Linked DNA regions of Aquibium oceanicum. Each later gene encodes a partner of the first gene's protein in a complex. Links are inferred from orthologs where the notes say so. Each region holds a gene or a part of one and is shown on either strand. Other genes may lie near its edges. The genes, in order: BSQ44_RS10610 and dnaG.

Evidence for each region.
Region 2: the proteins of BSQ44_RS10610 (region 1) and dnaG are in contact, whole or in part, in a crystal structure (PDB 2R6A), measured with the Geobacillus stearothermophilus proteins. The link is inferred for Aquibium oceanicum from one-to-one orthologs. Residues at the interface, in WP_033016901.1 of Geobacillus stearothermophilus: Ser13, Glu15, Ala16, Gln18, Glu91, Leu92, Asp94, Ala95, Val96, Pro97, Thr98, Ala99, Ala100, Asn101, Tyr104, Tyr105, Ile108; in WP_049624496.1 of Geobacillus stearothermophilus: Lys456, Leu457, Leu458, Pro459, Ala460, Asn463, Ala464, Leu467, Leu535, Leu536, Ile537, Ala538, Gln544, Glu545, Asp548, Tyr549, His552.

What each region holds. Positions count from the first base shown.
Region 1 is NZ_CP018171.1:2,132,262-2,143,402, forward strand. Bases 8,147-11,141 are described here. They hold BSQ44_RS10610 (replicative DNA helicase), read right to left. Parts: upstream 10,392-11,141; coding sequence 8,901-10,391; downstream 8,147-8,900. Other genes in these bases: alr (alanine racemase), read right to left, coding at 8,147-8,896; BSQ44_RS10615 (SAM-dependent methyltransferase), read right to left, coding at 10,689-11,141. In the rest of the region: soxC (sulfite dehydrogenase), read left to right, coding at 1-533; BSQ44_RS10570 (c-type cytochrome), read left to right, coding at 517-1,623; BSQ44_RS10575 (YeeE/YedE family protein), read right to left, coding at 1,629-2,723; BSQ44_RS10580 (SDR family NAD(P)-dependent oxidoreductase), read right to left, coding at 2,940-3,701; quaternary ammonium compound efflux SMR transporter SugE, read left to right, coding at 3,877-4,194; purF (amidophosphoribosyltransferase), read right to left, coding at 4,206-5,696; BSQ44_RS10595 (CvpA family protein), read right to left, coding at 5,754-6,287; DNA repair protein RadA, read right to left, coding at 6,307-7,704; more of alr, read right to left, coding at 7,727-8,146. UniProt on the Escherichia coli protein: The main replicative DNA helicase, it participates in initiation and elongation during chromosome replication. Travels ahead of the DNA replisome, separating dsDNA into templates for DNA synthesis.
Region 2 is NZ_CP018171.1:2,865,141-2,871,745, reverse strand. What follows is about bases 3,642-6,605. They hold dnaG (DNA primase), read left to right. Parts: upstream 3,642-4,141; coding sequence 4,142-6,070; downstream 6,071-6,605. Other genes in these bases: rpoD (RNA polymerase sigma factor RpoD), read left to right, coding at 6,361-6,605; BSQ44_RS13995 (BMP family ABC transporter substrate-binding protein), read left to right, coding at 3,642-3,937. In the rest of the region: BSQ44_RS14010 (ABC transporter ATP-binding protein), read left to right, coding at 1-727; BSQ44_RS14005 (ABC transporter permease), read left to right, coding at 727-1,845; BSQ44_RS14000 (ABC transporter permease), read left to right, coding at 1,832-2,806; more of BSQ44_RS13995, read left to right, coding at 2,858-3,641. UniProt on the Escherichia coli protein: RNA polymerase that catalyzes the synthesis of short RNA molecules used as primers for DNA polymerase during DNA replication.

The DNA.
Region 1 (11,141 bases):
TCGTTCCCGGCTGGGAAGGCAACATGTGGGTGAAATGGCTGCGCCGGCTGGAAGTTGGCGACCAGCCCTGGGAACTGCGCGAGGAGACGTCGAAATACACCGATCTCATGGCCAACGGAAAGGCCCGACGCCACACCTTCGCGATGGACGTGAAGTCGGTGATCACAAGCCCGAGCCCGCAGGCGCCGCTGATGCACGAGCGGGGCCGCACTGTTGTGACCGGGCTGGCATGGTCGGGACACGGCACGATCGAAAGGGTCGACGTGACGATCGACGGCGGCCGTAACTGGCACACGGCGCGGCTCGACGGACCCAGCCTGCCGATGGCGCTGCACCGCTTCTATTTCGACTTCGACTGGGACGGCTCGGAACTGTTCCTGCAGTCGCGCGCGATCGACGAGCGGGGCCTGGTGCAGCCGACCAAGGACGCGCTGCGGGCGGTGCGCGGCGAGAACTCGATCTATCACAACAACGGCATCCAGACCTGGCATGTCGGCAAGGACGGGACCGTGGAGAATGTCGAGATATCGTGACGCGGCAATCGCGGCGGCGGCCATCCTGGCGGCGGTGATTATCGCCCCCGCACAGGCACAGGACGCGGCTGCCGGAGAGAAGGTGTTCAACAGGTGCAAGGCGTGCCACGCGGTGGGCGAGGGCGCCAAGCACAAGGTCGGCCCGCACCTGAACGACGTGTTCGGCCGCACCGCCGGAACCGCCGAGGGCTACAAATACTCCAAGTCGATGGTCGAAGCGGGCGCCGGCGGCCTCGCGTGGAGCCACGAGACGCTCTCCGAGTACCTCGCGAGCCCCCGCAGCTACGTGAAGGGCACCAAGATGGCCTTCGCGGGACTGAAGAAAGACGAGGAGATCGCCGACGTCATCGCCTATCTGGAAACCTTCTCGAAGCCCGAGGAAGAAGCCGGGGACGCGCAATCGCCGCCTGCGGCGCAGCAGGAGGCCAAGGCGGAGCCCGAAGCCGCCGCCGCGGCGGAGATGCCGGAGAGCATGGCCGGCGCCGAGCGCGCGGGAGCGGTCTTCGGGCTCGGGCGCGCCGCCACGGCCGACGAGATCGCCGCGTGGAACATCGACGTGCGCCCCGACGGCGAGGGCTTGCCCGAGGGACGCGGCACGGTGATGCAGGGCGAGGGGATCTATACGGAACGCTGCGCCGCCTGCCACGGCGACTTCGGCGAGGGTATCGGCCGCTGGCCGGTGCTGGCGGGCGGACACGATACGCTGAAGGCCGATCGCCCGGAAAAGACGATCGGCTCCTACTGGCCCTATCTCTCGACCGTCTACGACTACGTCAACCGCGCCATGCCCTTCGGCGATGCGCGCGGGCTGGAGAGCGATGAACTCTACGCGCTGACGGCCTATCTGCTCTTCCTGAACGACGTGGTGACGGACGAGGATTTCGAGCTGTCGAAGGAAAATTTCGCCACGGTGAAGTTACCGAACGAAGCCAACTTCTTCGAGGATGACCGGTTGTCCGAACCGCATTATGCCGACAGGACGCACCCCTGCATGACCGATTGCCGGCCGGGATTGCCGACCATCACGATGCATGCGGCAGTTCTCGACGTGACGCCGGAGAGCGAAGAAGGGAACGGCGGGATCGACTGAGAAGGTTATTCGGCAGCGACGGGGGAAGCCCCGATCGACGATGGCGCCAGTTTGCGGCCGTCGATCACCCGGTCGGCAATGGCAGCGCTGACGATCATCGATGCGAGGCCCAGAAGCGACGTGACGGCCAGCACCGATCCGCCGGTGAAGCCGGCTCCGATGGTGCAGCCGACGGCAAGAATGCCGCCGAAGCCCATCAGCGCGGCGCCGAGCGCGTAGCGCAGTACCGAAGGCGTGCCGGGCTCCGAGAAGGTGGCGATGCGGAACTGCCGGAACGCCACCGCGGCAATGAAGGCGCCGGCGAGGATGCCGACAAGGAGGCCCTGGTCGAGCCCGGCCGCGCCAGCCGTTCCCGTGCCGAGGCCGATGGTGGTGGCAAGCGGGCGGACGTAGGAAAGGCTCTCGGCCTGGATCGGCTCGAAGACCTGCAGCGACAATTGCCAGGTGAAGTACCAGCCGCCGACGATGGTGAGGCCGACGATCACGCCGCCCGTGAAGCGGGCAGGGGAAAGTCGGGTGGAAATCGCCAGCGCGAGCGCTGCGACCGCGAGAACGACGCCGATCGCCACGCCACCGAAGTGGTCTAGCCCTGCATGGGCGAGCAGATCGTTGCCTCCGATCGCAGCCGAGTTCCACAGGCCGCCGATCGCATCGCGGGCGGGGACGAGGAAGCCATCATAGGTGGCGAGCGCGAAGACCGCGAGGATCGCCAGCGTGAACAGCGCGCGCAGATTGCCCGAGGCGCCGAGTACGAGAAGCCGCGACACACATCCGCGCGCGAGTACCATGCCGAGCCCGAACAAGGCACCGCCGATCAGCGCGCCCGACAGGCTCTGCGGTGTCGAGAAGAAGCGGGTCTCGGTAACCTCGAGCGATCCGGTGTAGAGGAGGAGCTGCACGCCCAAGACGGCGGCGGCGAACCCGGCGGCCCACGTGGCGAGCGCGGCGTTGCCTCGGCCGCGCACCAGATCGAGAACGGCGGTGCGGGTGCAGAAGGCCGTCCGCTGCGCGAAGAACCCGAACACGAGGCCGAGAACCACGCCGCCCGCGAGGGCCGCGCCGTTTTCACCGACAGCATCGATCAGCGGAACGAGATCCATGGTGTATGAACTCCAAAGAACACTCTGATACGCCGTCGCGGCGGTGCTTTCGCCGATCAGAGATGCGAAGGAGGAGCAGCCGGCGGAATTCTTTCCCTCGCAGAAGGCGTGGAGAAGAAAATCGTTCCGCGCGCCTCTCCGACCTCCGAAGCAGTGGAAGTTCGCCGGTGCATTGCCCGGCACCAAGTGCCGGATCACGCTTGTCGCGAGGTGCTGCTACCTGGGCATCTGGTAGGAAAGAAAAGTCCTTTCGCGGGCATCGAAGATCAGCCCGGTCTCGGTGAGCGACGGGCTCGCCAGCGGGACGATGTTGGCGGCGATCTCGGAGGGATGCGGCAGGGTCGCGGGGTTCTCGCCCGGCATCGCCTGCGCGCGCATCGCCGTTCGGGTAGCCCCCGGATTGACCGAGTTCACACGGAGCGGCGTGTTCTTCGTCTCGTCGGCCCAGGAGCGCGCGAGCGCCTCCACGGCGGCTTTCGATGCGGCATAGGGTCCCCAGTAGGCGCGTGCGTTGTGGGCGGCGCCCGACGACATGATGATGGCGCGGCCGGCATCCGAGTTGCGCAGCAGCGGATCGACGGAGCGGATCAGACGCCAGACGCCGGTGACATTGACCGCCATCACCTTCTCGAAGACCTTCGCCTCGATATGCGCGAGCGGCCCGATGACGCCCAGCACGCCGGCATTGGCGACCAGGATGTCGAGCTTGCCCCAGCGCTCGTGAATGGCGCTGCCGAGGCGATCGATGCCCGGCATGTCGGTCAGGTCGAGCGGCACCAGCGTCGCCTCGCCCTTGCCCGAGCGGGCATGCTCGGCCTTGATCTCGTCGTCGAGTTCTTCCAGCCCGCCGACAGTGCGCGCGACCGCGATCACTTGCGCGCCCGCAGCCGCCATGTGCTTGGCGATGAAGTAGCCGATGCCGCGCGAGGCGCCGGTGACGAGGGCGGTGCGGCCGGTAAGGTCGGGATGCGCGTTCATGCGGGAGGTATCTCCAGAGAATATCGAGACCGGCTCTTAGAATGAATGTCTCGCGAACGAAACCCGGCGGCTTGCGGCGTCGGACGCGTTGGCTTATTTCCACACAGCGGGGACGGCCCTGCATCTGCGACAATCACTGATGGGGACGGCCTCATCGCCTGCAAGGGGGATGACGATGTCCTGGCTCATACTGTTTGCCGCTGGACTGTTCGAGATCGGCTGGGCGGTCGGCTTGAAATACACCGAAGGGTTCACGCGGCTGTGGCCCACTCTCGCCACCATCGTTTCCATGACGGTGAGCCTCGCCCTTCTCGGTCTCGCCCTCCGGACGCTGCCGCTCGGCACCGCCTATGCGGTGTGGACCGGCATCGGCACGATCGGCACAGTGGTTCTCGGCATCCTTCTCTTCGGCGAGTCCTCGGACGCGATCCGGCTCGCCTGCATCTGTCTCATTGTCGCCGGCATCGTCGGCCTGAAGCTGGTCACGCCGTAGGGCGAACCCTATCACTGCCCTCCCGCCGCCAGCAGCGACAGCGAGCGCACGTTGTCGGCGCCTTCGAAATCGAGCAGTCGCGTAGGGTACTCACCGCTGAAGCAGGCGTCGCAGAACTGCGGCGACTCCCCGTTGCGCGCGGTCTCGCCGACGGCGCGGTAGAGGCCGTCGATGGACAGGAAACCCAGCGAATCGACGCGGATGAAATCCGCCATCTCCTCGACCGACATGCGCGAGGCGAGAAGCTTGGCCTTCTCGGGCGTGTCGACGCCGTAGAAGCAGGAGGCGCGGGTAGGCGGCGATGCAATGCGCATGTGCACTTCCTTCGCGCCCGCCTCGCGCACCATCTGCACGATCTTCTGGCTGGTGGTGCCGCGCACGATGGAATCGTCGACCAGCACCACGCGCTTCCCTTCGATCATCCGGCGATTGGCGTTGTGCTTCAGTTTCACGCCCATGTGGCGGATCGAATCGCCCGGCGAAATGAAGGTTCGGCCGACATAGTGGTTGCGGATGATGCCGAGTTCGAAGGGAAGCCCCGCTTCCTGAGAAAAGCCGATGGCCGCAGGCGTTCCCGAATCGGGGACGGGAACGACGATGTCCGCCTCCACCGGGCTTTCGCGCGCCAGTTCGATTCCGATCTTCTTGCGCACGTCATAGACGTTGCGGCCTTCCACGGACGAATCCGGTCGGGCGAAATAGACGTACTCGAAGATGCAGAAGCGGGATTTCGCCGGCTCGAAAGGAAAATGGCTCTCGATTCCGTTGGTGGTGACCACCACCATCTCGCCCGGCTTGAGGTCGCGCACGAAGCGCGCGCCGATGATGTCCAGCGCGCAGGTTTCCGAGGCGAGGATCCAGGCGCCGTCGAGGTCGCCGAGCACCAGCGGGCGGATGCCGAGCGGATCGCGGCAGCCGATCATCTTCTTGGAGGTCAGCGCCACCAGCGAGAAGGCGCCCTCGATCTGCCGCACCGCCTCGATGAAGCGGGCATTGGTGTCGCGCTGCTTGCTGGTCGCCACCAGGTGAAGGATCGTCTCGGTGTCCGAGGTAGACGAGAAGATCGAACCCTGCTTCTGCAGGGCGCGCTGGACGGTCATCGCGTTGGTGATGTTGCCATTGTGGGCGATGGCCAGGCCCCCGTCGGCAAGCTCGGCGAAGAAGGGCTGGACGTTGCGCAGGCCTGCGCCGCCGGTCGTCGCGTAGCGCGTATGGCCTATGGAGCGCGTGCCCTGCAGCCGGTCGATCACCGACTGCTTGGTGAAGGTGTCGCCGATCAGGCCGACATGGCGCTCGACGTGGAACTGCGAGCCGTCATAGGAGACGATGCCGGCCGCTTCCTGCCCGCGATGCTGGAGCGCGTGCAGGCCAAGGGTGACGATCGCAGCCGCGTCCTGCCGCCCGAAGATGCCGAACACACCGCACTCGTCGTGGAAGTGGTCGTCGGCCTCACCGGCGCACGTGTCCCGTTCGTGGTGCGTGTCGATCGCTGCGTCTGCCATTGCAAGCCGCCTTTGCGCTCTTCGGCGCCGTTGTTCCGCCTACCCGCGGGCGACGGATCAGTTGTTCGTCTCGGCCTCGTCGCCTTCGGTCAGGCGCTTGATGATCGAGTTCTCCGGATCGTCCGGAAGCACTTCCTGCAACTTCGCGCCGATGCCTTCGAGCAGGGGCAACGACTTCGCCTCGGCCACCCATTCCGGCTTGTTGTCGCCTACCAGCCAGTTGAAGAACATCAGAGCCACGGCGATCACGAGGATCCCGCGCGCCGCGCCGTAGACGAAACCGAGCGTCCGATCGAGCGCGCCGACCCGCGAATCGATGATGAAGTCGGCCAGCTTCATCGTGATCACCGTCACCACGATCAGCGCGAGCAGGAAGACGATGGCCGCTGAGGCGGCAAGCGCGATCTTGTCGTTGTCTATGTAGGGCGCGACGTAGGGGAGCACAAAGGGGTAGAGGAAAAAGGCCGCCGCCGCGGCCGCCGCCCACGAGGCGATGGAGAGAAGTTCGCGCGAGAGGCCGCGGACCATCGCCAGGATCGCGGAAACAAGCGCAAAGCCGACGAGTATTCCGTCAAGCAGCGTAATCGGCATCGTCGCCCACTCCAATCCGTCAGTCCGCCTCGTGACCGCGCTTCGTTCCCGCGATCCGGGCAACGAGGTCGGCCAGCGCATCCGGCTGGAACGATCGCGTCGCGATCGATCCTGCCACGTCCCCGCTGCCGGCGGGCAGGACCGCCTGCCCGAAACCGAGTTTTTCCGCCTCTTTCAGCCGCTGCTGCGCATGCGCGACAGGCCTGACGGCGCCGGAAAGGCTGATTTCGCCGAAATAGACACAATCGGCGGGCAGGGCAAGTCCGGTGAGCGACGAAACCAGTGCGGCAGCGACGGCGAGATCGGCGGCCGGCTCCGAGATGCGGTAGCCGCCCGCGACGTTGAGGTAGACGTCGTTCTGCGCGAATCGGACGCCGCAATGCGCCTCGAGCACCGCGAGGATCATCGACAGACGCGCCGAATCCCAGCCGACCACCGCCCGGCGCGGCGTTCCGAGCGGCGAGGGGGCGACCAATGCCTGGATCTCGACGAGCACCGGGCGCGTGCCCTCCATGCCGGCGAAGACGGCGGCACCCGGCGCCTTGGCGTGGCGCTCGCCGAGGAAAAGCTCAGAGGGATTGGCGACCTCGCGCAGTCCCTTGTCGGACATCTCGAAGACGCCGATCTCATCAGTGGGACCGAAGCGGTTCTTCACCGTGCGCAGGATGCGATAATGATGTCCGCCTTCGCCTTCGAAGTAGAGCACGGCGTCGACCATGTGCTCGACCACGCGCGGGCCGGCGATCTGGCCTTCCTTGGTCACATGGCCGACCAGAACGATCGCCGCCCCGGTCGATTTGGCATAGCGGATCATCGCCTGTGCCGAGGCGCGGACCTGCGTGACGGTGCCGGGCGCCGAATCAGCGAGGTCCGTCCACAGGGTCTGGATCGAATCGAGGATCAGGAGGTCCGGCCGCCGTCCCTCCGCGATAGTCGCCAGGATGTCCTCGACGTTGGTCTCCGCTGCGAGTTCGACCGGCGTGTCGGCCGCGCCGAGACGCTGGGCGCGCAGCCTGATCTGCGCCACCGCCTCCTCGCCGGAGACGTAGACGACCCGGTGCCCCTTGCGCGCGAGCGCTGCGGCGGCCTGAGTGAGCAGCGTGGATTTGCCGATGCCCGGATCACCGCCGACGAGCAGGGCGGAGCCGCGCACGAAGCCGCCGCCGGTGGCGCGGTCGAGCTCGCCGATGCCGCTGGCAATACGCGGCGCGTCCTCGATCTCGCCGGACAGGGAGGTCAGCGTCACCGCACGGCCCTTGCGGGCGTTGCGCATGGAAGCCGGCCCTGAGCCGATGCCGCCGGCCGTGCCTTCCTCGACGAGCGTGTTCCACTCGCCGCAGCTGTCGCACTTGCCAGCCCAGCGGTTGTGCACCGAGCCGCAGTTCTGGCAGATGAACTGGACGCGCGACTTCGCCATTATCGGGCTGCTCCGACCATCATCACCGCGTATCGGCGCCGCTGATGTAGGCGCGGTGGTAGCGCTGGCCGATCCGGGTGAGGAGTTCGTAGGAGATCGTTCCCGCCGCGCGCGCGGCCTCGTCGAGCGGCAGGTTGGGCCCGAAGAGTTCGATGTGATCGCCCGTCGCGATGCCGTCCTCGCCGAGGTCGGTCACGTCGAACATGGTCAGGTCCATGGTCACGCGCCCGACGATCGGCACGCGGCGACCATGCACGAACCCGCTTCCGCCGGGAAAGAGCTGGCGGATCGGCACCCCGCTGCCAGACGCGGCGCGCGGGAAGCCGTCGGCATATCCGGCCGCGGCAACGGCGATGATGCTGTCGCGCTCGAGGACCGCCGTCGCGCCGTAGCTGATGGTCTCGCCGGCCCTGGCATAGCGGATCTGAACCACGCGGGCTTCCGCCGTCACCACGGTGCGCATGGTGACGCCAGGTGCGGGCGATCCGCCGTATACGGCGATGCCGGGGCGGCAGAGGCCGAAATGGTAATCGCGCCCTAGCAGCAGGCCTGAGGAATTGACGAGGCTCGCCTCCATATCCCCGAACGCACGCCGCACCTGCCGAAAAAGTTCGAGCTGCCTGCGGTTCTTGGGATCGTCGCGCCGGTCGGCGCAGGCGAGATGGCTCATCAGGAGCACCGGGTTGACCGTGCCGGTCAGCATGTTCTCGTCCGCGAAGGCAATCGCCTCGGCCGGCGTGATGCCGAGGCGGTTCATGCCGGTGTCGACATGGATGGCGCAGGGGTGCGCCGCACCCTGCCGCCCGCAGAATCGTTCCCAGATCGTCAGGTCGACGGCGGTGTTGATCACCGGGATCAGCTGCGACCCGGCGTATGCCTCGGCCGCCTCCGCTCCGAAGAGACCGTTGAGGACGAAGATGCGCGCTTGCGGCGCAGCGCGCCTGACTGCGAAGCCTTCTTCGGGCAGGGCGACGAAGAACGTATCGCATCCGACAGCCGCCAGCGCGGGGACGACCTCCGCGATGCCGATGCCATAGGCGTCCGCCTTGACGATTCCGGCGACGCGGGCCGGCGCGGCCACCTTTGCAAGCGCGCGAAAATTCGCCTGCAGCGAGCGCAGATCGATCGTCAGCCGGCCGCCGGCAAGGTGAGGTTTGGTCCCGGCCTCCCGGATGTGGAATTCCTCCTCCAAGCGACTACTCGAAGCGTTCCGGCAGATGACTTTCCTCGGCGAGGTCGGAGAACCGGGTGAACTGGCCTTCGAAGGCGAGATCGACCGTGCCGGTGGGGCCGTGGCGCTGCTTGGCGATGATGAGTTCGGCCTTGCCTTTCACGCGCTCGAACTTCTCCTGCCACTGCTGGTGTTCCATCGTGCCGGGCTCGGGCTCCTTGTTCTGCATGTAGTATTCGTCGCGATAGACGAAAAGCACGACGTCGGCGTCCTGCTCGATCGAGCCCGATTCGCGCAGGTCCGAAAGTTGTGGGCGCTTGTCGTCGCGGCTTTCGACCTGGCGCGAGAGCTGCGACAGCGCCACGATCGGCACCTGGAGTTCCTTGGCGAGCGCCTTGAGGCCAGTGGTGATTTCGGTGATTTCCTGTACGCGGTTCTGGTTCGATTTCGACGAGGAGCCCTGCATCAGCTGGACGTAGTCGATCACGATCACGTCGAGCCCACGCTGCCGCTTGAGCCGCCGCGCCCGGGCGGCAAGCTGGGCGATCGAGATGCCGCCCGTCTGATCGATGAAGAGCGGCGTCTTCTGCATCATCTGCGCGCAGGCGACGAGCTTTTCGAAATCGGCCTCGGAAATCTCGCCGCGGCGGATCTTCGAGGACGAGATCTCGGTCTGCTCCGAGATGATGCGGGTCGCGAGCTGTTCGGACGACATTTCCAGCGAGAAGAAGCCGACTACGCCGCCATTGGCCGCCTTGAAGGACCCGTCGGCCTGCTGCGCCGGCTGGTAGGCCGATGCGATGTTGAAGGCGATGTTGGTGGCGAGCGAGGTCTTGCCCATGGCGGGTCGGCCGGCGAGGATGACCAGATCCGACGGCTGCAGGCCTCCGAGCCTGCGGTCGATGTCGCGGAAGCCGGTGGAGATGCCCGAGAGATGGCCGTCGCGCATGTAAGCGGCGTTGGCCATGTCCACGGCGGTCTTGACCGCGTCGGTGAAGCTTTCGAAGCCGCCGTCATAGCGCCCGGTCTCCGCGAGTTCGAAGAGGCGCCTCTCTGCGTCTTCGATCTGGTCGGAGGGCGCCATGTCCACCGGCGCGTCGTAGGCGATGTTGACCATGTCCTCGCCGACGGTGATCAACGCGCGCCGCGTCGCGAGGTCGTAGATCGCCCGTCCGTAGTCGGATGCGTTGATGATCGTCACGGCTTCCGCCGCGAGCCGTGCGAGGTAGTGCGTGACGGTAATGTCGCCGACCTTCTCGTCGGCAGGCAGGAAGGTCTTCATCGTCACCGGATTGGCCATCTTGCCCATCCGGATCAGTTCGCCGGCGATCTCGTAGATCTTGCGGTGCAGCGGTTCGTAGAAATGGGGCGGCTTCAGGAAGTCCGAAACGCGATAAAACGCGTCATTGTTGACGAGGATGGCGCCCAGGAGCGCCTGCTCGGCCTCTATGTTGTTCGGCGCTTCGCGATAGAGCGGCGTTTCCGCCACCGCGAGTTTGCGGACTGCTTCTGCCATTTCTTTCCCGTCGATTCCCTGCCCGCCAACCCGGTATCAGATGTCGGCGAAGGATGGGGCGGGAAACCGCCTCACCGCCCGTGATTCACACTTCTCCACAGCCCCGGGATCGAAAATGCAAAAAAGCCGGTTGACGCGAATCGATCCTAGGGAAGGGGCATTGTAGCCCAGGTATTCACGCGAACAAAACGAGAAAATCGGAGCGGGAATCCGCTCCGATGTTTTGAGAAACGATGAGCAAAAGGGTTCCTCCTGCCGCCTCGTGCACCGCGGCGGGAAGGATGGGCTTCGATCGTCCTATTCGCCGGGTTCCGACATGCGCGTGTGCGTCGCCTTCTCTGGCAGGTGGCCCGGCTCGGCGACTCCGTGTTCGGCCAGGTCCCTTTCCGATTCCAGCATGTATTCGCGCGTCATCGGCAGGACCGAATTGCTGCGAGTAAGCTGGATCTGGAACACCATCATGTCCTGCCAGCGGAAGGCCGCTTCCGAACCGGCGAGATAGAATTCCCACATGCGGCAGAAGCGCTCGTCGTAGATCGACTTGATGCGATCGCGGTTCGCGAGGAAGCGCTGGCGCCAGTGCTTGAGCGTCTCGGCGTAGTGCAGCCGCAGGATCTCGATGTCGCCGCTCATCAGGCCGGCACGCTCGACCGACGGCAGCACCTCCGACAGCGCGGGGATGTATCCGCCGGGGAAGATATGCTTGCGAATGAAGGCGTTCGTGGCGGCCGGCGGGCCGAAACGGCCGAT
Region 2 (6,605 bases), 720 kb from region 1 along the record:
CTCGCTGAATGTACGGGCGGGGGAAGTCATCGGCATCGCGGGCGTCGCTGGAAACGGCCAGGGCGAATTCTTCGAGGCGATCTCCGGCGAGGTCGTGCAGGACCGGCCCGAGACGGTGACGGTCAGGGGCAAGCCCGCCGGGCGCGACGGCATTTCGGCTCGACGCATGATGGGGGCGGCCTTCGTGCCCGAGGAGCGGCTCGGCCATGGCGCGGCACCTGCCATGAAGCTTTCGGACAACCTGCTCCTTTCGCGCCACGCGACGGACCGTGGCGCCTACCTAGGCGCGGCCGGTACGATTCGCGCGAGCGCGGTGTCGGCCGCCGCCAAGCGCATCAACCAGGAGATGGACGTGCGCAAGAGCGCGGAAGACCCGCCGGCTTCCGCACTCTCGGGCGGCAACCTGCAGAAATTCATCATCGGGCGCGAACTCGACCGCAAGCCCGCCGTGCTGGTTGTCAACCAGCCGACATGGGGGGTCGATGCGGGTGCGGCGTCCCGCATCCGCCAAGCGCTGATCGAACTCGCCCGCGCCGGCTCGGCCGTGCTGGTGATCAGCCAAGACCTGGACGAACTCTTCGAGATCTCCGACGCGATCGCCGTCATGCACAATGGCGAACTGTCGAAGCCGCTGCCGCGCGCCGAGGCCACCTTCGAGAAGATCGGCCTCCTGATGGGCGGCGCCGAGCCTGGCCATGTCCACGATCACGCGACGGAGCCGGCCTGATGCGCATCGAACTCGTCCGCCGTCCGCTGCAATCGAAGCTCTTCTCCGCGCTTTCTCCCTTCATCGCCTTCGCGCTCATGGTCGTTGCCGGCGCCATCATCTTCGCCGCACTCGGCAAGAACCCGGTCGTCGGCCTCTATGCCTATTTCATCGATCCGCTCACCGAGGTCTGGTCGCTGCACGAACTGGCGATCAAGGCCGCGCCACTGATCCTGATCGCCGTCGGCCTGTCCGTCTGCTTCCTGTCCAGCAACTGGAACATCGGCGCCGAGGGCCAATTCACCATGGGCGCGATCGCGGGCAGCATGATCCCGCTCTATTTCCCCGATTTCCAGAACGCGGCGGTCCTGCCGCTAATGCTGATCTTCGGCGCCGTCGGCGGCGCACTCTACGCGGGCATTCCCGCGATCCTGAAGGCACGCTTCAACACCAACGAGATCCTGACGTCTCTCATGCTGGTCTACGTCGCCCAGCTGATCCTCGACTGGCTGGTGCGCGGACCGTGGCGAGACCCGGCGGCAATGAGTTTCCCCCAGGCGCCGCCGTTCCATTCCTGGGCGATCGTGCCGGAGCTCTTCCCGATGTCGGGCCGCGCCAACTGGGGCATCGTCTTCGCGATCATCGCGGCGATCGGCATCTGGTTCATGATGTCTCGAACGCTCAAGGGCTTCGAGGTGAAGGTGATCGGCCAGAGCCCGCGGGCAGGGCGCTTCGGTGGCTTTTCGACGATCCAGACCATCATCTTCGCCTTCCTCGTCTCGGGCGCGCTCGCCGGCTTGGCGGGCATCACCGAGGTCTCCGGCGCCATCGGCCGGCTGCAGCCCTCGATTTCGCCCGGCTACGGCTTCGCGGCCATCATCGTGGCCTTCCTCGGGCGGCTCAATCCACTCGGCATCGTGGCGGCCGGCTTCGTGCTGGCGCTCTCCTATCTCGGCGGCGAGGCAGCACAGATCGCCATCGGCGTCACCGACAAGACAGTGCGCGCCTTCCAGGGCATGCTCCTGTTCTTCGTTCTGGCCTGCGACACGCTGATCCACTACCGCGTCCGCCTCGTGCGTCCGGCACCGGCAACCGCGCCCGCCGCCCCGGCACTGGAGACCGCCCATGGGCATGGCTGAGGCGATCCTGCTGACGATCGCGACGGCGGCGACGCCGCTGCTCCTTACCGCGATCGGCGAACTCGTCGTGGAGCGTTCAGGCGTGCTCAACCTCGGCGTCGAAGGCATGATGCTGATGGGCGCGGTCGTGGCCTTCGGGATGGCGTACATGACGGGCAATGCCTGGATCGGCGTCCTTGCCGGCGCCATTGCCGGGATGCTGTTCTCGCTGCTCTTCGGCTTCCTGGCGTTGACGCTCGTCACCAACCAGGTCGCGACCGGGCTCGCTCTCACGCTGCTCGGCATCGGTCTGTCCGGCATGATCGGCGAGGCCTTCGTCGGCCAGCCGGGCGTCAAGCTCGGCGCACTCGACATTCCGGTACTGACGGACATTCCGCTGGTCGGCCGACTCCTGTTCGGCCAGGACCCGATGTTCTACATCTCGCTGCTGCTCACGGCCGGCGTCATGTGGTTCCTGTTCCGCACCCGCGCCGGTCTCACGCTGCGTTCCGTCGGCGACAGCCATACCTCGGCCCATGCGCTCGGCATCAAGGTCATCGCGATCCGCTACATGGCAGTGATGTTCGGCGGGTTCTGCGCCGGGCTCGCGGGCGCCCAACTGTCTCTGGTCTACACCACGCAGTGGATCGAGAACATGACCGCCGGCCGCGGCTGGATCGCGCTGGCGCTGGTCGTCTTTGCTTCCTGGCGCCCGTGGCGGGTGCTCGCCGGCGCCTACCTCTTTGGTGCCATCACCATCGCCCAACTGCACATCCAGGCGACCAACCTCGCCGATCTGGCCGGACTTCCCAGTTTGCTCTACTGGCTGGCCGGTCTCGTCAAGGCGGTGCCGTCGCAATTCCTTTCTTCGCTCCCCTATCTGGCAACCATCGTCGTTCTCGTTCTAATCTCCAGGAACAGGCGGCTGACGATGATGAACACTCCGGCTTCCCTGGGGCGGCCGTTCGTGCCGGACCGCTAGATCCACCCGGACGAATTCCCCGTTTTCGAAACCAACAGAGGACATGAACAAATGAAAAAAAGAACGATACTGGCACTGGCCGCCGCGACGGCCCTGATGTCGGCGGGAACCGCGCTGGCGCAGGACAAGACCAAGGCCTGTTTTATCTATGTCGGCCCGATCGGCGACTTCGGCTGGTCCTATCAACACCACCAGGGCGCGCTGGAAATGCAGGAGGAGCTCGGCGGCGAGGACAAGGTCGAGATCGCCTATCTGGAAAGCGTGCCCGAGGGCGCCGACGCCGAGCGCGCCATCGAGCGCTTCGCCCGGTCGGGCTGCAACATCGTCTTCACCACCTCCTTCGGCTACATGGATGCCACGAACAAGGTCGCGGCCAAGTTCCCAGACGTGAAGTTCGAGCATGCCACCGGCTTCAAGCGCGAGCATCCGAACGTCGCGACCTACAATTCGAAGTTCCATGAAGGCCGCTACGTGCAGGGCGTGATCGCCGCCAGCCTCTCGGAGAAGGGCGTCGCCGGCTACATCGCCTCCTTCCCGATCCCGGAAGTGGTGATGGGCATCAATTCCTTCGTCCTCGGCGCGCAGTCGGTCGATCCCGACTTCAAGGTCAAGGTGGTATGGGCCAACACCTGGTTCGACCCAGGCAAGGAAGCCGACGCCGCCAAGGTGCTGATCGACCAGGGCGTCGACATCATCACCCAGCACACCGATTCGACCGCGCCAATGCAGGTCGCTCATGAGCGTGGCATCAAGGCCTTCGGCCAGGCCTCGGACATGATCAAGTTCGGTCCCGAGACCCAGCTCACCTCGATCGTCGACGACTGGGGCCCGTATTACGCCGAGCGCGTCAAGGCGGTGATGGACGGCACTTGGGAGCAAGTCGACGTCTGGGGCGGAATGGCCGACGGCCACGTCGTTATGGCGCCCTACACCAACATGCCCGACGACGTGAAGGCGCTCGCCGAGGAGACCGAAGCCAAGATTACGTCCGGCGAACTCGATCCCTTCACGGGACCGATCAACAAACAGGACGGCTCCGAGTGGCTGAAGGAAGGCGAGACCGCCGATATCGGCACGCTGCTGGGCATGAATTTCTACGTCGAGGGTGTGGACGACCAGTTGCCGCAGTAAGACCGCGGCGGACGGCAACGGAGAAGGACAAGCCGGCGGGCCGGTCCGTGTCCGGAAATCGTCCCAGCTAATGTTCCATGGAAACCCCGCGAGCCACGATGGCCGCGGGGTTTTCTGCTGTTTCGGGCTCGCTGAGGCTGTGAAACTCGGTGACAGCCGCGAGGAGGTCTCGCTTGCCGAGGCGAGGCAGCCTACATACGTCCCATGCGCTTTTCGAACCAGTTCCTCGATGAGATACGCGACCGTGTCCCGATATCCTCGGTGATCGGGCAGCGCGTGTCGTGGGACAAGCGCAAGACGAACGCCTCGCGGGGCGACTGGTGGGCTTGCTGCCCCTTCCATGGCGAGAAGTCGCCGAGCTTCCACTGCGAGGACAAGAAGGGCCGCTACCACTGTTTCGGCTGTGGCGTCTCGGGCGACCATTTTCGCTTCCTCACCGAACTCGACGGCCTCGGGTTTCCTGAAGCGGTGGAGCGGATCGCGGAGCTGGCCGGGGTTCCGATGCCGGCACGCGACCCGGAGATGGAGAAGCGCGAGAAGCAGCGCGCCAGCCTGCACGACGTCATGGAGATGGCGACGCGCTTCTTTCAGGAACAGCTGCAGGCGTCCGCCGGCGCGAAGGCGCGCGCTTATCTGCGCGAGCGCGGCGTCGCCTCGGCCACCCAACAGGACTTCCGCCTCGGCTACGCCCCCGAATCGCGCAACGCGCTGAAGGAACACCTTGCCGGCAAGGGAGTCGCGAAGGAGCAGATCGAGGCCTGTGGGCTCGTGCGGCATGGCGACGACATCCCGGTCTCCTACGACTGGTTCCGCGACCGCATCATGTTCCCGATCGAGGATGCGCGCGGACGGGTCATCGCTTTCGGCGGTCGCGCAATGTCGCCCGACGTCGCGGCCAAGTACATGAACTCACCTGATACCGAGCTCTTCCACAAGGGCGAGGTGCTTTACAACTTCGCCCGGGCGCGCAAGGGGCAGGGCAGGGAAGGCGCCGTCATCGCCGTGGAAGGCTACATGGACGTGATCGCGCTGGCGCAGGCGGGGTTCGCCAACGCCGTCGCCCCGCTCGGTACCGCGCTGACCGAGAACCAGCTGGAGCTCCTGTGGCGCATGGCACCGGAGCCGGTGCTGTGTTTCGACGGCGACCCCGCCGGCCTGAAGGCGGCCTGGCGCGCGGCCGACCTCGCGCTACCGTCGATCCAGGGCGGGCGCACGGTCCGCTTCGCGCTTTTGCCGCAGGGTCAGGACCCCGACGATCTGGTGAAGGAAGGCGGACCGGAGGCGTTTCGCAGCGTGATCGCCGACGCCCGCCCTCTGTCGGAACTCTTGTGGCTGCGCGAGACCTCGGGCGGGGTCTTCGACACGCCGGAGCGGCGTTCGGTGCTGGAGAAGTCGCTGCGAGAGCTGACCTCGCGCATCCGCGACGATAACGTGCGTCGGCACTACGGCCAGGAGATGCGCGAACGGATCGAGGCCTTCTTCGGCTCGGCGCGGCAGCAGAGGAAGAACTATCCCAACCAGAAGGGCGATCGAAACGGTGCGCATGGTCGCGGACGGCAAGGGCAGACGCCGGGACGCCTTGCCGTCTCCGACAGCCTCGCGCGGTCCTCGCTGGTGCGCAGTTCGGCCGGAACCATGCCGATGCGCGAGACGGTGATCATGGTTGCGCTCATCAACCATCCCTTGCTGATCGACGAGCACTTCGAGGCGATAGAACGGCTGGATCTGAAGCACCCGGACCTGCGCCGGCTTCATGCCGGGCTGCTCGACGCCATCGCCGAAGGGCAGGCGACGGACCGCGACGCCATTCTGGCCTGGCTGAGCCAGGCGAGGCTGGACACGGTGATGGAGAACGCCGTCGCGCTCGTCCGGCGGGCCAGGCAATGGCCGGCTCTGGAGGATGCGGCCCTCGACGACGCCCGCGACGCGTTCAGCCAGGCTCTGCACTTGCACCAGTCAGCCGGCGTTCTACATAAGGAACTCAGAGCGGCCGAAGCGGCGCTCGCCGCGGATCCGACGGAGGAAAACTACCGGCAGCTCCTCGAGGTCCAGATACAGTTTCGCGACGTGCAGGCTACCGAGGCGCTGATAGAAGGCTTCGGAGTGTCGTCCGGGAGGGTCGCGAGAAGCTGACGCGTTGTTGGCGTTTTCGCGACGAATCGTGCAAGGGCGGCTTGACCTGACGGCGAAATGACGGAATCAGGACGTTTCGCGATCGTTCCGATCGGGGTGGAAAGCATGCCGGCGCAACCGCGCGGCCATGCCGATACCGGCGCAGGGCTCACAGCGCGCTGGTAAGACACGGTTAATGGTGTATTTACGCGAGATCGGTACTCGCTGAGACGGGGCGGGCGCATCGACGTCCGTTGACGGCAAGCTAGAATGGCCGTCCAGCCGTCCTCTCACGTTGGAGACAGGAAAGCATGGCGACGAAAGAAAAGGAAGAGGTCGAGAACGAACGCGAAGGCGCTGCCGACGGTCCGCTGCTCGATCTTTCCGACGATGCCGTCAAGAAGATGATCAAGGTCGCCAAGAAGCGCGGCTACGTGACGATGGACGAGCTCAATGCCGTCCTGCCGTCCGAGGAAGTGACCTCCGAGCAGATCGAAGACACGATGGCGATGCTGTCCGACATGGGCATCAACGTGGTCGAGGACGACGAGACCAG